One region of the Cupriavidus sp. 207A1 genome, then DNA from elsewhere that is predicted to be linked to it. Evidence: predicted binding sites of a transcription regulator. Region 1 holds the regulator's gene; each other region holds the start of a gene.
What was found. The regulator FNR, encoded in region 1, switches genes on or off when oxygen is low (the NO sensors DNR and NnrR bind a similar motif). The targets are predictions, from matches to a motif close to TTGATNNNNATCAA.
Positions count from the first base shown of each region.

Region 2: the regulator FNR is predicted to act here: its motif matches at 1,969-1,982, upstream of AC3FMM_RS17160 (universal stress protein).
Region 3: the regulator FNR is predicted to act here: its motif matches at 2,210-2,223, upstream of AC3FMM_RS17245 (universal stress protein).
Region 4: the regulator FNR is predicted to act here: its motif matches at 1,732-1,745, upstream of AC3FMM_RS03290 (DUF3149 domain-containing protein).

Region 1 is NZ_JBYOJO010000003.1:236,589-239,667, reverse strand. Features, by position in the region: gene AC3FMM_RS06730 (sulfite exporter TauE/SafE family protein) at 1-744, opposite strand, end outside; gene fnr (fumarate/nitrate reduction transcriptional regulator Fnr) at 822-1,547, shown strand; gene AC3FMM_RS06720 (hypothetical protein) at 1,602-1,847, opposite strand; gene AC3FMM_RS06715 (FixH family protein) at 1,844-2,053, opposite strand; gene ccoG (cytochrome c oxidase accessory protein CcoG) at 2,097-3,079, opposite strand, start outside.
Region 2 is NZ_JBYOJO010000008.1:239,377-242,455, forward strand. Features, by position in the region: gene fdhF (formate dehydrogenase subunit alpha) at 1-666, shown strand, start outside; gene AC3FMM_RS17150 (hemerythrin domain-containing protein) at 996-1,631, shown strand; partial or broken gene AC3FMM_RS17155 (ISNCY family transposase) at 1,704-1,894, shown strand; gene AC3FMM_RS17160 (universal stress protein) at 2,035-2,475, shown strand; gene AC3FMM_RS17165 (thymidine phosphorylase family protein) at 2,785-3,079, opposite strand, start outside.
Region 3 is NZ_JBYOJO010000008.1:262,587-265,665, reverse strand. Features, by position in the region: gene AC3FMM_RS17255 (methionine adenosyltransferase) at 1-796, shown strand, start outside; gene AC3FMM_RS17250 (pyridoxamine 5'-phosphate oxidase family protein) at 1,367-1,819, shown strand; gene AC3FMM_RS17245 (universal stress protein) at 2,281-2,460, shown strand; gene AC3FMM_RS17240 (universal stress protein) at 2,385-2,744, shown strand; gene AC3FMM_RS17235 (carboxypeptidase-like regulatory domain-containing protein) at 2,964-3,079, shown strand, end outside.
Region 4 is NZ_JBYOJO010000002.1:110,202-113,280, reverse strand. Features, by position in the region: gene AC3FMM_RS03295 (helicase HerA-like C-terminal domain-containing protein) at 1-1,409, shown strand, start outside; gene AC3FMM_RS03290 (DUF3149 domain-containing protein) at 1,480-1,644, opposite strand; gene upp (uracil phosphoribosyltransferase) at 1,783-2,433, opposite strand; gene AC3FMM_RS03280 (MFS transporter) at 2,573-3,079, opposite strand, start outside.

The DNA.
Region 1 (3,079 bases):
AAAGCCCTGTTCCGCCAGCGAATGTGGCAGCAGCACCGCTCGCGCAATGCCAAGCCCGCCGAACGCCATCACGGCAAGGCCCGCGCCCAGGCGCACGCCCGGTCGCCGCGACCACAGTCTCAGATAGCCGGACAGCCCGGACAGCACCAGCAGGTTCGGCAGCGTGCCAAGCCCGAACACGCCCATCACCAGCGCGCCCGAGCCGGCATTGCCCGCCAGCAGCGCCAGCGTCAGCGCACCGTAGACCATGCCGCACGGCACCAGCCCCCAGGCCAGGCCCACGCCATAACGCCGGGCCAGCCCGCCGCGCGCCCGCACGAAGGCCGGCAACGCGCCGGCGACGCCGCCGAGCCGCCCGGCCACCGCAGCGCCGGCACGCGCCGCCAGCCGCTCCAGCCAGTTCACGGTAAAGGTACTGCCGCGCAGCAGGCGCCAGCCCGACCACAGCAGCATCAGGCTGCCGGCGCCGAACAGCCAGCGCTGCACTGGCAGGTAGTCCTGCTTCCAGGCGGTGGCGCCCGCGGCGCCCAGCGCCGCACCGAGCAGCATATAGGTGGTAATCCTGCCAAAGTGCATCAACAGTAACTCGCCGAGCCATGCAGTGCGGCTGCGCACCAGGCTGACCGGCGCTGCCTTGCCGCGCCGCTGCTCCACGGCCAGCGCCACGCCGCCGCACATGGCGGCGCAGTGCACGCCGCCCAGCAGAGCGAGCAGGAAAACGCTGATCAATACTCCAAATGTCAATTCTGTCTCCCTGCCGGATCACATCGCACGGTAAAATGCCCATATCGTGCCCCGCTGCCATTTCTAGCAGGTTCCAATTGCTCACTTCCATCCCCATTACCGAGATGTCGCCCCGCTGCTCCACCTGTGCGATGGGACAGCTGTGCCTCCCGGTTGGCATGTCGCAGCAAGACCTTGCCAAGATCGACACGCTGGTGCAGGAACGCATCCGCGTGCACAAGGGGGAAACCCTTTACCGCATGGGTGACCCGCTCACCGCGGTCTACGCCATCCGCTTCGGTACGCTCAAGACGCATGTCACCACCGAAGACGGACGCTCGCAGATTACCGGGTTCCACCTGCCCGGTGAAATCGTCGGCCTCGACGGCCTGGGCGAGATGCAGCATGCATCCGATGCGACCGCACTCGAAGATACCGAGGTATGCGTGGTCCGCATGAACGATCTGCAGACGCTGTCCGCCGACCTGCCTTCGCTGCAACAGCAGTTCCTGCGCCTGATGGGCAAGGAAATCACGCACGACCAGCTGATGCTGGTCACGCTCGGCTCGATGCGCGCCGAGGAACGCCTCGCCGCCTTCCTGATCAACCTGTCGGAACGGCTGTCGGCGCGCGGTTATTCGGCGTCCGAGTTCGTGATGCGCATGAGCCGCGAAGAGATCGGCAGCTACCTCGGGCTGAAACTCGAGACCGTGAGTCGCCTGTTCTCGCGCTTTGCCGAGGCCGGGCTGATCCAGATCCGCCAACGGCATGTCAAGCTGATCGACATCGACGGCATCAAGCAACTCTACAGCCGTAGCTGCTGAGCCACCGCGGCGTTGCCGCGCCGCCTGCGGCGCCGGCAACGCGATAGTCCTTCCCTATTCCAGTTCGTCCGTATCCGCCAGCCGCGTCGGCATGGTGTACAGCGTCAGCCCGCTGGACAACGCGCAGAACACCCACGCCAGCAGGAAGCCGACGGTATAGACCGACTCGCGCGACGATTCGATCGGATGGCCGAAGAATTTGAGGTCGCCCGGATCGACGACGGAAAAAACCGTCGCCGTCGCCAGACCCGCCATCAGGAAGCCCGGCCACAGCACCCACATCAGCCAGCGCAACCTCATGGCTGCCTCGCTGCCGCGGACTTGGGCGCCACCGCTTCCACCTTCTCGACCACCAGGCCATGCCGCGCCGCGCCCTGCACCGGCAGGTCGGGGTGTGCCGACGCCAGCCAGATCGTCACGCCGCACGCCACCATGGCCACCAGCGGACCGGCCATCAGCAGCCATGGCCACGGTTCCTTCCACCACGGATTGCCTTGCTGACTCATCTTGCCCCCTTCGTCCTGGCGACTACGTGTGAGTCGCCTAGCTTCACAAATCGCGCGGCACGATAAAACTGGTGGATTGCCGAATTTCAGCATGCCCTTGCTCCGTGCCTTCGCTCGTTACTGTTACGTTGATCTTGTGCGTGCCTTGCCTGGCGGCCTCTATCGGCACGCGGATGCGGATCGGCAGCAGCCGGTTGGAGGTTGGCGCCAGCGATTCGGCCTGCTTGTCGTATTCGACCGTCAGGTCCTTCAGTTCATCGCTGTCGGCACGCACGCGGATCTGCATCGGCGCCTCGGTGGTGTTGATCAGTTGCAGCCGATAGACGTTCTCGATCCAGCGCCCTTCCACCTCCCGGCCCAGCGCACCGCGATCGCGGATGATGTCGACCTTCAGCGGCGTGCGCAGCATGATCGACGCCATGAACCCCGCCAGCAGCGCCACCCAGATCACCGAGTAGATGATGACGCGCGGACGCAGCAGGCGCTTGCGCGATGCCGCAGCGGACAGGCCCTTGCGCATTGCGTTTTCCGAGGTGTACCGGATCAGCCCGCGCGGGTAGTCCATCTTGTCCATGACCTGGTTGCAGGCGTCGATGCAGGCGCCGCAGCCGATGCACTCGTACTGCAGGCCATCGCGGATGTCGATGCCGGTCGGGCATACCTGCACGCAGATGCTGCAGTTGACGCAATCGCCAAGCCCGGCCTGGTGATGGTCGGTCTTGCGCGAGCGGCTGCCGCGCGGCTCGCCGCGGCCGACGTCATAGGTCACGACAAAGGTGTCGCGGTCCACCATCACGCTCTGGAAACGCGCGTAGGGGCACATGTACTTGCATACTTGCTCGCGCATGAAGCCTGCGTTGCCCCACGTGGCGAACGCGTAGAACAGCATCCAGAATGCCTGCCAGGGGCCCAGCGTCAGCGCCAGTACCTCGCCGCCCAGTTCGCGGATCGGCGCAAAGTAGCCGATGAACGTGAAACCGGTCCACAGTGCGATCAGCACCCACAGGAAATGCTTGGTTGCCTTGA
Region 2 (3,079 bases), on a different contig from region 1:
GTCTGCGCGCTGGCCCGGCGCGTACTCGCGCTGCAGCGCAGAGCGCCGGCGGGAACGCACGCGGGCTGGGACTACGCCGACCCGGACGGCATCCTTGCCGAAGTGGCCGGGCTGTGCCCGAGCTACGCTGGCATTACTCCGGCGCGGCTCGCGTGCGGCGAAGCGCTGCACTGGCCGGTGCCGGATGCGAGCCACCCGGGCACCCCCATCTTGCACAAGGAACGCTTCAGTCGCGGCAAGGGGAAATTCCATCTTGCCGAATACCTGCCCCCTCGGGAACTGCCGGACGCGGACTATCCGTTGCTGCTCACTACCGGCCGCGTGCTTCCACACTGGCACGCAGGCGAGATGACCCGGCGGGTGCCGGGGTTGCTGGCGCTATATCCGCAACCGCTGCTCGAGATCAGCCCAGAAGACGCGGCGCGCCTGGGCGTGGCCGACAACCAGCCCCTGCTGCTGGCGTCGCGCCGTGGCGAAATGCGGGCCCTGGCACAAGTCACGGACCGGGTCCCGCCCGGGGTGGTGTTCGGCAACTTTCACTTTCCTGGCGACGCCAACGTGAACAATCTGACGCAAGCAGCGCTGGATCCGGTGGCGAAGATTCCCGAGTACAAGGTCTGCGCGGTGCGGGTAGTCGGCTGCGGTGTAAGAACCGGGGAGCCGTAGCGGGCCCTGGGCGCAAAAGTCGAAGCCGCCTTGGCTTGCATCCCCGCTTCGTAGCCAGTCTTGTTCCGGCACTCTAGTCGACTGACTTCCAAAGCTTAAAGATCTGGTCGGGACTGGGTCACACCCCTGCATGGCTGAGCAAACGACCAGAGCATTTCCGGATTACGCAGGAATGACACATCGCCCAAAGGGCCAGTTACCCTCGGAGTGGGCTGAATTGATCTGCGACACACGCAAATCGTGCAAGGCGACTATCGTGTCAATGAGGGCTCCGGCGCCTCGATATGATCGAGGCCATTTGTCTGCTCGGCACGCTTCTAGGAGGCTCCATGGCTCCCCCACTCGAGACTTCATCCTCCCACACACCTTCCATCTTGCGACAGAATGTACTTGCTGCTTGGCATGCCGATCATATTTATTTCGCTTCACTGCTAGACCTACTGGAGAAGCAGATCAGCACATTCCACCGAGGCGAGCAGCCAGACTACGGCCTCATGGCCACAATCATCCACTACATGCGCGAATATGGAGACTGCGTACACCACCCCCGCGAAGATGTCGCCTACGCCCTGCTCGCGGAAAGGGTACCCAGCATTCAGATCATCATCAATCGGCTACTACAGGAGCATCGCGTGATCGCCGCTGTCGGCGCAGAATTGCTTGCCCGCCTGCGTGAAGCTGACAACGACATAGTCACATCCCGGCCAGCGCTGGAAGCGGCCGTCGCCATGTATTTGGTGTACTACCGCAACCACCTGTCCACCGAGGAGAAAAAAGTCATGCCGCACGCCGCAGAGTTTCTGACCGACATGGACTGGGCCGAGGTCACCGCCATCGAGCCGGCTTGCATCCACCCACTATTCGGGGCGGATGTGGAAAATCGCTTCGCGGAGCTGCGTGCGCAGATCTGCAACCAAACACAGTCAGCGTCCTTCTCTCTCGATCTACCTCATGGCTCAAATTAGCTACGAATAGCAACCACGAGTGCCTGCCCCGAGCCGGGCGCCGGCGTGCATGCTGCTGGCGTTTGCGTCGACGCGAGGGACAGCCGTGAAGGCCGCTGCTACATCGAGTTCGGGCGCGCGTTGTTCGGGCTCAATATCGACATTCTGTGTACCAATTCGAGCCCGGAAAGGGCCAGGTCGAGCGGATGAATGGCACGTTGCAGGCCGGCTGGTCAAGGAGTTGCGGCTGCGCGGAATCAGCAGCATGGAAGCCGCCAAAGCACATCCGCTATCCCGTCACGCAACGCTGTCCATCCCCCGGTGGGACGTACCCACCTACAAACCGATGTCGGCGGCTTTGACTTGCCTCAAGCAGCGACGGAGGAGCTTTCGTAAGCTTGAATCGTTGTAACAGGAGGCCGGGATGACAATTGTCGTGCTACCGAGCGATGGCTCGTCATACAGTATTACCGCGGCCAGAAGACTGACCTCTCCCGGTCTCTTCGAGACCCCGCTGGATGTTCACCTAGTCCACGCGTATCCCGAAATTAGCGGCAGGCCCCAGGCATATTTTTCGAAGCTCCAAATCGATCAGTGGGCGCACGAGGCAGCCGAAGATGCCTTTCACGCCATTCGCCCGCTGCTGAAGGCAGCACATTGTGCCGTGACAGAACACTCGTGCGTTGGTGAGCCGGCGGCCCAAATCGTCGACCTGGTTGAAGCGTGCCGAGCCGATGTCATCGTCATGGGGACGCACGGACGGGGCGCTTTCCTCGCAGCGGTCCTTGGTTCGGTAGCAGCGCGCGTATTGGCCTCCTCCCCCGTTCCAGTCTTACTGGTTCCTAGGCACCATGGCCATGACTGAAGTACGGCTACTGTGTTACGCAACAAAAGGGAGCGGTTACGGCGCGTACCGACTCAACCAACGCAGTACTGCGGTAAATCCGCAATGGAATGCGATGACCCTACAGGGGCGGCTCAGGTATCGATTGAATGCCCCTTGAAGGGCTCGAGCGTTCTCGGCCTGGCGGTACACCAATTAACGGGAGAGATGGAAAGCAGGAATCTCCATCTGAAAACCGTCGCTCCCTCGCAAGGCCAGGATCTACGCCTAGCGCAGCGGCAAGTTGCCCCACCCTAGCTTCGTTGCCCGGCATGGCCAAGACCGCTGGAGTCATCCCGGCTCCCCGACATCGATCAGGGGGTGACTCGCCAGATATTCGAGCGCGTAGTTCAACTCGCCGGGCGCTTCGGCATGCAGAAAAAATAGCGGCATGCCTTTCTCTACCCGATCTCCAAGCCGGACATGCAACTCGAGCCCGGCAGCGGGCGCCGTCGGCGCACCAGCCAGCTTGGCCACACGGGCAAGCCGGCGGCTATCAATCGCACGCACAAGGCCGTCGCGCTGGGCCAGCACCGGCTCTCGCAGATGCGACGAGGTTGGCTCGCGCAAGCCCCCTTGCGCTTCG
Region 3 (3,079 bases), on a different contig from region 1:
GATACTCCGTCCATCGGCGCCTGCCCTACGCCGTGTCATAGGCAAGCAGCGCTTGCCGTTATCGAACGACACGTCTTTCGGCGTCGGCTATGCGCCGTTCTCGGAATTGGAGTCAATGGTCCTTTCTGTTTCCTCCCTACTACGGGGAAGCCATTTTCATGACGCATTCCCGTCGGCAGGATTTGATTTCAAGGTCATGGGCAGCAGGCTTGAGGCGCACCGTCGCATGACGATCGCACTGGCGTATATCGACCGTCATGTGGTGGGCGTAGATGAGTACTTCTCATTAAAGCGGCAGGTTGCCAACTACCTCGCCGAACGTATCACGCCGGAATGCGAGGTTGTCATCAATACTTTGGACGATCCTGAGGCCAGCGAGGAAAGCCAGATCCACCTGACCGTTACCGGACTGAGCGCCGAACATGGCGATGACGGGGAGGTGGGACGCGGCAATCGCGTCAACGGGTTGATAACACCATACCGGCCGATGTCACTGGAGGCTGCCGCTGGCAAGAATCCTGCAGCGCATGTCGGCAAGGTCTATAACGTGCTCGCTAGCCAGCTGGCGCGCCGTATCGTTGCAGACGTGGCAGGGGTCGACGAAGCCGTCGTGCGCCTGCTTTCCGGGATCGGCCGTCCAATTGACCAGCCCCAGTTGGTAGCCATCAGCGTGGTAGCCGAGGGTGGGCTTTCGCCGAGCCAGGAGCGAGCAATACACGAGCTCGTTAGCCAGCAATTGGCAAGCCTGCCCGCCATGCTTATGGATCTCGCCATGGGGCACTTTAGCGTCTTCTAGGTCAGGGGGGCGTTGTGCGAGCCCGGGCTTGGGCTCCGCTACCGCGTCTGTGCCGTCGAGAGCGGAGGACAATGACGTGACTTCGACCGCGCCGCGTCGGTATAAGTATCGAGGGTGCCGGCGCGGGCTCCATCGGTAAACGTGTCCCGGCTACCTTGACTGGCGTCTTCCATATACGGGTCGGAAGTAGACGGGCCGAGCGGCCGGCTGACCGATTCTCAGGAGATGGCCTCGCCAAGTGCGCGATCCGCGCAGTCGCTGCCATCGATGGCAACGAGGATGATCTGATACATGGCAATGCCTCTTTTTTCAGCGCTAGTGGGCCGCGGTGAAGCGAGCCAATATGTGGAGCAAAGACATTGCTTCCCGCTTAGGCATGCGGAGGGTAGACCGGTTGATCCACATCAGGGGGAAGGGCAAGCGGTCGCCCCTGGTCACTTAGGTCTTCGTTGACGGGCATCAACCTGCCTGCCCTGTCAACCCTTACCTTGGAAAGGAACATAAGCCACGATCGGCAGCCATGCCGACCCGTTAGGACCATTTGTACTAGTGAAACCATGGTGACCAAATATGGGCGAAGAGATCAGACAGAAGATCCTGGCCTTGTTGAACCAACACAGGATCATGACGGTTGCCACCCTAAGGCCAGATGGCTGGCCTCAGGCAACCACTGTGGGCTATGTGAATGAGGGTCTCACGCTCTACTTTCTCTGTGGTCCGAGCAGCCAGAAGGCGGCCAACTTGGCCTTGGATGACCGTGTCTCGCTGACAATTGATCACGATACGCCAGATCTCATGGCGATTACCGGCCTCTCCATGGCGGCGCACGCGCAACGGGTGGTCGAGGCGGCGGTAGCAGAGAGAATCCTCCGGATGTTCCCATTGAAGTATCCCGAGCAGATTGCCTTGCCGGTGCCGATGCCAACCGTGGAAGACGTCCGAATATTCAGGGTGACCCCGATGGTCATTTCCGTGCTCGACTACACCAAGGGCTTCGGACATACGGATCTTGTCACCTGCTAGGGGAAATCGAGAGTCCTGTCGCCCCGGAGGTGTCCCGTGCGCAAGATAGAGGCGGTGATCCTAATGCTAGCCATTAGTCGGTGCCGCTGCGGCCAGCGCCCTTGGTGAGGCCAGTTGAGGAGTCGAATATGGCGATATTCATCATGGAAATCCGTGTCTCTATGGAGTCCCTGCAGCCGCGGTCGCTTGAGACACTGGGACGCCATCCGGCCGTGGACTGGGAGCGATTCAAGCGCCTGGTGCGGAATTTGCCGGAATTACCACCCGTGTGAGCAAGGCCGGGTGCTGCGTGGAATGGCGGCAAAGGGCCATGCCAGACTGACCTGACCGGCATGGCCGGTGAACCATGCACCTCGCCGGACCCGGCGCCCGCCGGCGACGTCGTTCTGCTTGACAGGCATCAAACCGTACGTCCTCGCCGCCGCTAATTTGGAAACACGCAAGACGACACCGAGGTCCGTATGTACCGCCGCATTCTCCTGGCCATCGATGGCAGCCGTTCATCATTGAAGGCCTTGGAGCATGCCGTGTCCTTGGCGCGGGCGACCCACGCCGAAGTCTGCGCATGTTCATCGTTGATGACAGTGACCTGTTATTCGAGGTCAGTATGGCTGACCGGCCCTGGCAGCTGGCCGACATGATTGCTTATGGCAAACAGCTGCTGGCTCATGCCGGCGGGCGCCTGAGTGCCGCCGGCGTGCGCTGGAGCAGCACGTTGGTTGAGACGGCCGGTAGTCCCGCGAAGATAAGCGAGGCCATCATCGCGGAAGCGGACCATTGGAGCGCGGACCTGATCGTCATGGGCACACACGGCCGTCGCGGCATGCAACGCATGGTGCTGGGGTCCGTCTCGGAGCACGTGGCCAGTAAGACCGTGCGCCCCGTGCTGCTCGTTCGGCGGTGGAAAGGTGGCGATCCGCGGTGACCGCTTGTCTTTCCAGCGCTTGGATATCGCAGTAGTCCTTGGGGAGTGACAAAAATGCGGGTCTCAGGAAGCCTTGGACTTGGGCTGTCATCGCTAGCGATGGCGATGGCGATTGCGATGGCCGGTTGCGCTACGCGTACCACGCCCACTGGCGCTGGCGTGCAGGTCATGGAGCAGCATGGCGTAGCATACGTGTCGGGTGGGGCTGACGAGGCGGACATGCAAAGCATGCTTGCCATCGCCGCGAGTTTCAATGTACGGCTCACGATGGTGGATGCCAGGCGCGGCAAGCCGCTGGGCGGCGCCACGGTGGTCGTGGCCAGTCAGGAAGGCCG
Region 4 (3,079 bases), on a different contig from region 1:
CGCTGCAGACGCTGGCACAGGGCTTCTCCCGCCTGGGGGTGCCGGTGTTCATGGCGGATGTCAAAGGTGACCTGACCGGCATTTCACAGCCCGGCCAGCCTTCGGCCAAGCTCAAGCAGCGGCTGGCCGACCTGAACCTGCCCGAGCCGGTCTGGGGCGCCTGCCCCACCGCGCTATGGGATGTGTTCGGCGAGAAGGGGCACCCGGTGCGCGCCACGGTCTCGCACATGGGGCCGCTGCTGCTGTCGCGCATGCTCGAGCTCAATGACACGCAGCAGGGCGTGCTGAACCTGGTGTTCCGCATTGCCGACGCCAACGGCCTGCTGCTGCTCGACGCCAAGGACCTGCGCGCGATGCTGCAATACGTCGGCGACAATGCCGGCCAGTTCACCACCGAATACGGCAATATCTCGGCCGCCTCGGTCGGCGCGATCCAGCGCGGGCTGATCGCGCTGGAATCGCAGGGCGGCGACGTCTTTTTCGGCGAGCCCATGCTGAACCTGGAAGACTTTATCCAGACCGACAAGGGCCAGGGCGTGGTCAATATCCTGGCCGCCGACAAGCTGATGAACTCGCCGCGGCTGTACGCGACCTTCCTGCTGTGGATGCTGTCCGAACTGTTCGAGAAGCTGCCCGAGGCCGGCGACCTGGACCAGCCCAAGCTGGTGTTCTTCTTCGACGAGGCCCACCTGCTGTTCAACGATGCGCCCAAGGCGCTGCTCGACAAGATCGAGCAGGTGGTGCGCCTGGTGCGTTCCAAGGGCGTGGGCGTGTACTTCGTCACGCAGAACCCGGTCGATATCCCCGACACCGTGCTGGGGCAGCTGGGCAACCGCGTCCAGCATGCGCTGCGCGCCTTCACCCCGCGCGACCAGAAGGCGGTCAAGGTGGCGGCCACCACCATGCGCGCCAATCCGAAGCTGGACCTGGAAACCGCCATCGGCGAACTGGGCGTGGGCGAGGCGCTGGTGTCGTTCCTGGACGCCAAGGGCACGCCCTGCGTGACCGAGCGCGCCTGGGTGCTGGCGCCCGGCAGCCGCATCGGCCCCGCGACCGAGGACGAGCGCAAGCAGCTGATCGCGAACTCGCTGGTGGCGGGCACCTATGAGAAGACCGTCGACCGCGAGTCCGCCTACGAAAAGCTGCGCGGCAGCGTGCCTACCGTGGCGAATGGCGGCAAGGGCGCAGGCGGCACGGCCGCCGGGCAGCCGGCGGGCGAGCAGGACAGCGGCTGGCTCGGCACCGCCGGCGAAATCTTCGGCACGCTGACCAAGGGCACCGGCAAGAGCGGCCGCGGCGATTCGATCCTGGAATCGATGGCCAAGTCGGCCGCGCGCACGGTGGGCTCGCAGGTCGGGCGCGAGCTGATCCGGGGGGTGCTGGGGAGTTTGCTGGGGAAGAAGAAGTAAGCGAGTTGTGCCGGCTTGTTCCGCTCTCCCTCCGGTGGGAGAGGGAGTACACCGGCGGTCATTCACGCGGTCAGCGCTGCTGCGTCGCGTCGCGCGCCTTCGCCGCATCGGCATCCTCGCGCATCTTGCGCGCGAACAGGCGGGCGAAGAACCAGCCCATGCCGATGATGAAGACGATCACGCCCAGGCTCATCAGCCCGGTGCTGGTATTGAACAGGATCTTGAAGGCTTCCATGCGTGGCTCCCTTTATGTGTGGACGCTGGCACGCGGCGAGATCTCGCCGGCTTGCCGCCAGTGTAGGGAGCCGCATCAGGCAGGCTATTGAGGCCGGTCAAGCGCCGGCCAGCCCGCCCGGGCATTGTCAGTCCACGGTCAGTTCTTGGTGCCGAACAGCCGGTCGCCCGCATCGCCCAGTCCGGGGACGATATAGGCATCGGCATCCAGGTGGCTGTCAAGCGAGGCGACGAACAGCTTTACCCCCGGATGCGCCTTCTGGAACACTTCCACGCCCTCGGGGGCGGCCACCAGCGCGACGAAGGTGATGGCCTCGTCCTTGACGCCGCGGCGCTTGAGCACTTCCACCGCGTGCGCGGCCGAATAGCCGGTGGCGACCATCGGATCGCACAGGATGAAGCTGCGGTCTTCCAGCGCCGGCAGGCGCACCAGGTATTCCACCGGGCGGTGCTGCTCGTCGCGGTACACGCCGATATGGCCGATGCGCGCCGACGGGATCAGCTCGACCAGGCCATCGCTCATGCCCACGCCCGCGCGCAGCACCGGCACGATGGTCAGCTTCTTGCCGGCGATCACCGGGGCGTCCAGCTCGACCAGCGGGGTTTCGATGCGGCGCGTGGTCAGCGGCAGGTTGCGGGTGATCTCGTAGCCCATCAGCAGAGTGATCTCGCGCAGCAGCTCGCGGAACGTGCGTGTCGACGTTTCCTTGTCGCGCATGTGCGAGAGCTTGTGCTGGATCAGCGGGTGGTCGAGGATAAAGAGGTTGGGAAAGCGCGGATCTTGTTTCATGGCTGGCGGCGAGGGCTCGGCGGGATGGCGAGTGAAGCGGGCGCGCGAGGCCGGTTGGGACGCGCGCGCCGCGCCGTTGCAGCCGGATTGTAATGGAAGCGGGCCGCGGCGCCAGGCAGCGGCCCGGTGGCGCCCCGGGCTAGTCGAGCGCGCGGTCCTTCGACTCGATATCCACCAGGAAGATGGCGAGCGCCGCCACGGCCAGGAACGAGGACAGCAGCGCCAGTGCCAGCGTGAACTGGCTGGCCATGATCGGCGCGACGATGGACGGGGCGAACAGGCCGCCGAAACGCGCCATCGCGCCCGCGGTGCCCATGCCGCTGGCGCGCAGGTCGGTCGGATACACCTCGGGCGTGAAGGCGTACAGCGCGCCCCAGGTGCCGAGCAGCGAGAAGCTCATCAGCAGCGTCGAGCCGATCACCAGCGCAGGGGCCTGGCCCAGGCTGTACAGCATGCAGCCCGCCGCGCTCAGCAGCAGGAAGCCGATCAGGGTCGGCTTGCGGCCCCAGCGCTCGACGCCGTGCGCGGCCAGCGCGAAGCCGGGCAGCTGCACCAGCGCCAGCACGATCAGGAATACCTGGCCGCGCATGAAGCCGAAGCCCTGGCCCGCCAGCTTCACCGGCAGGTAGACGAAGACCCCGTAGTA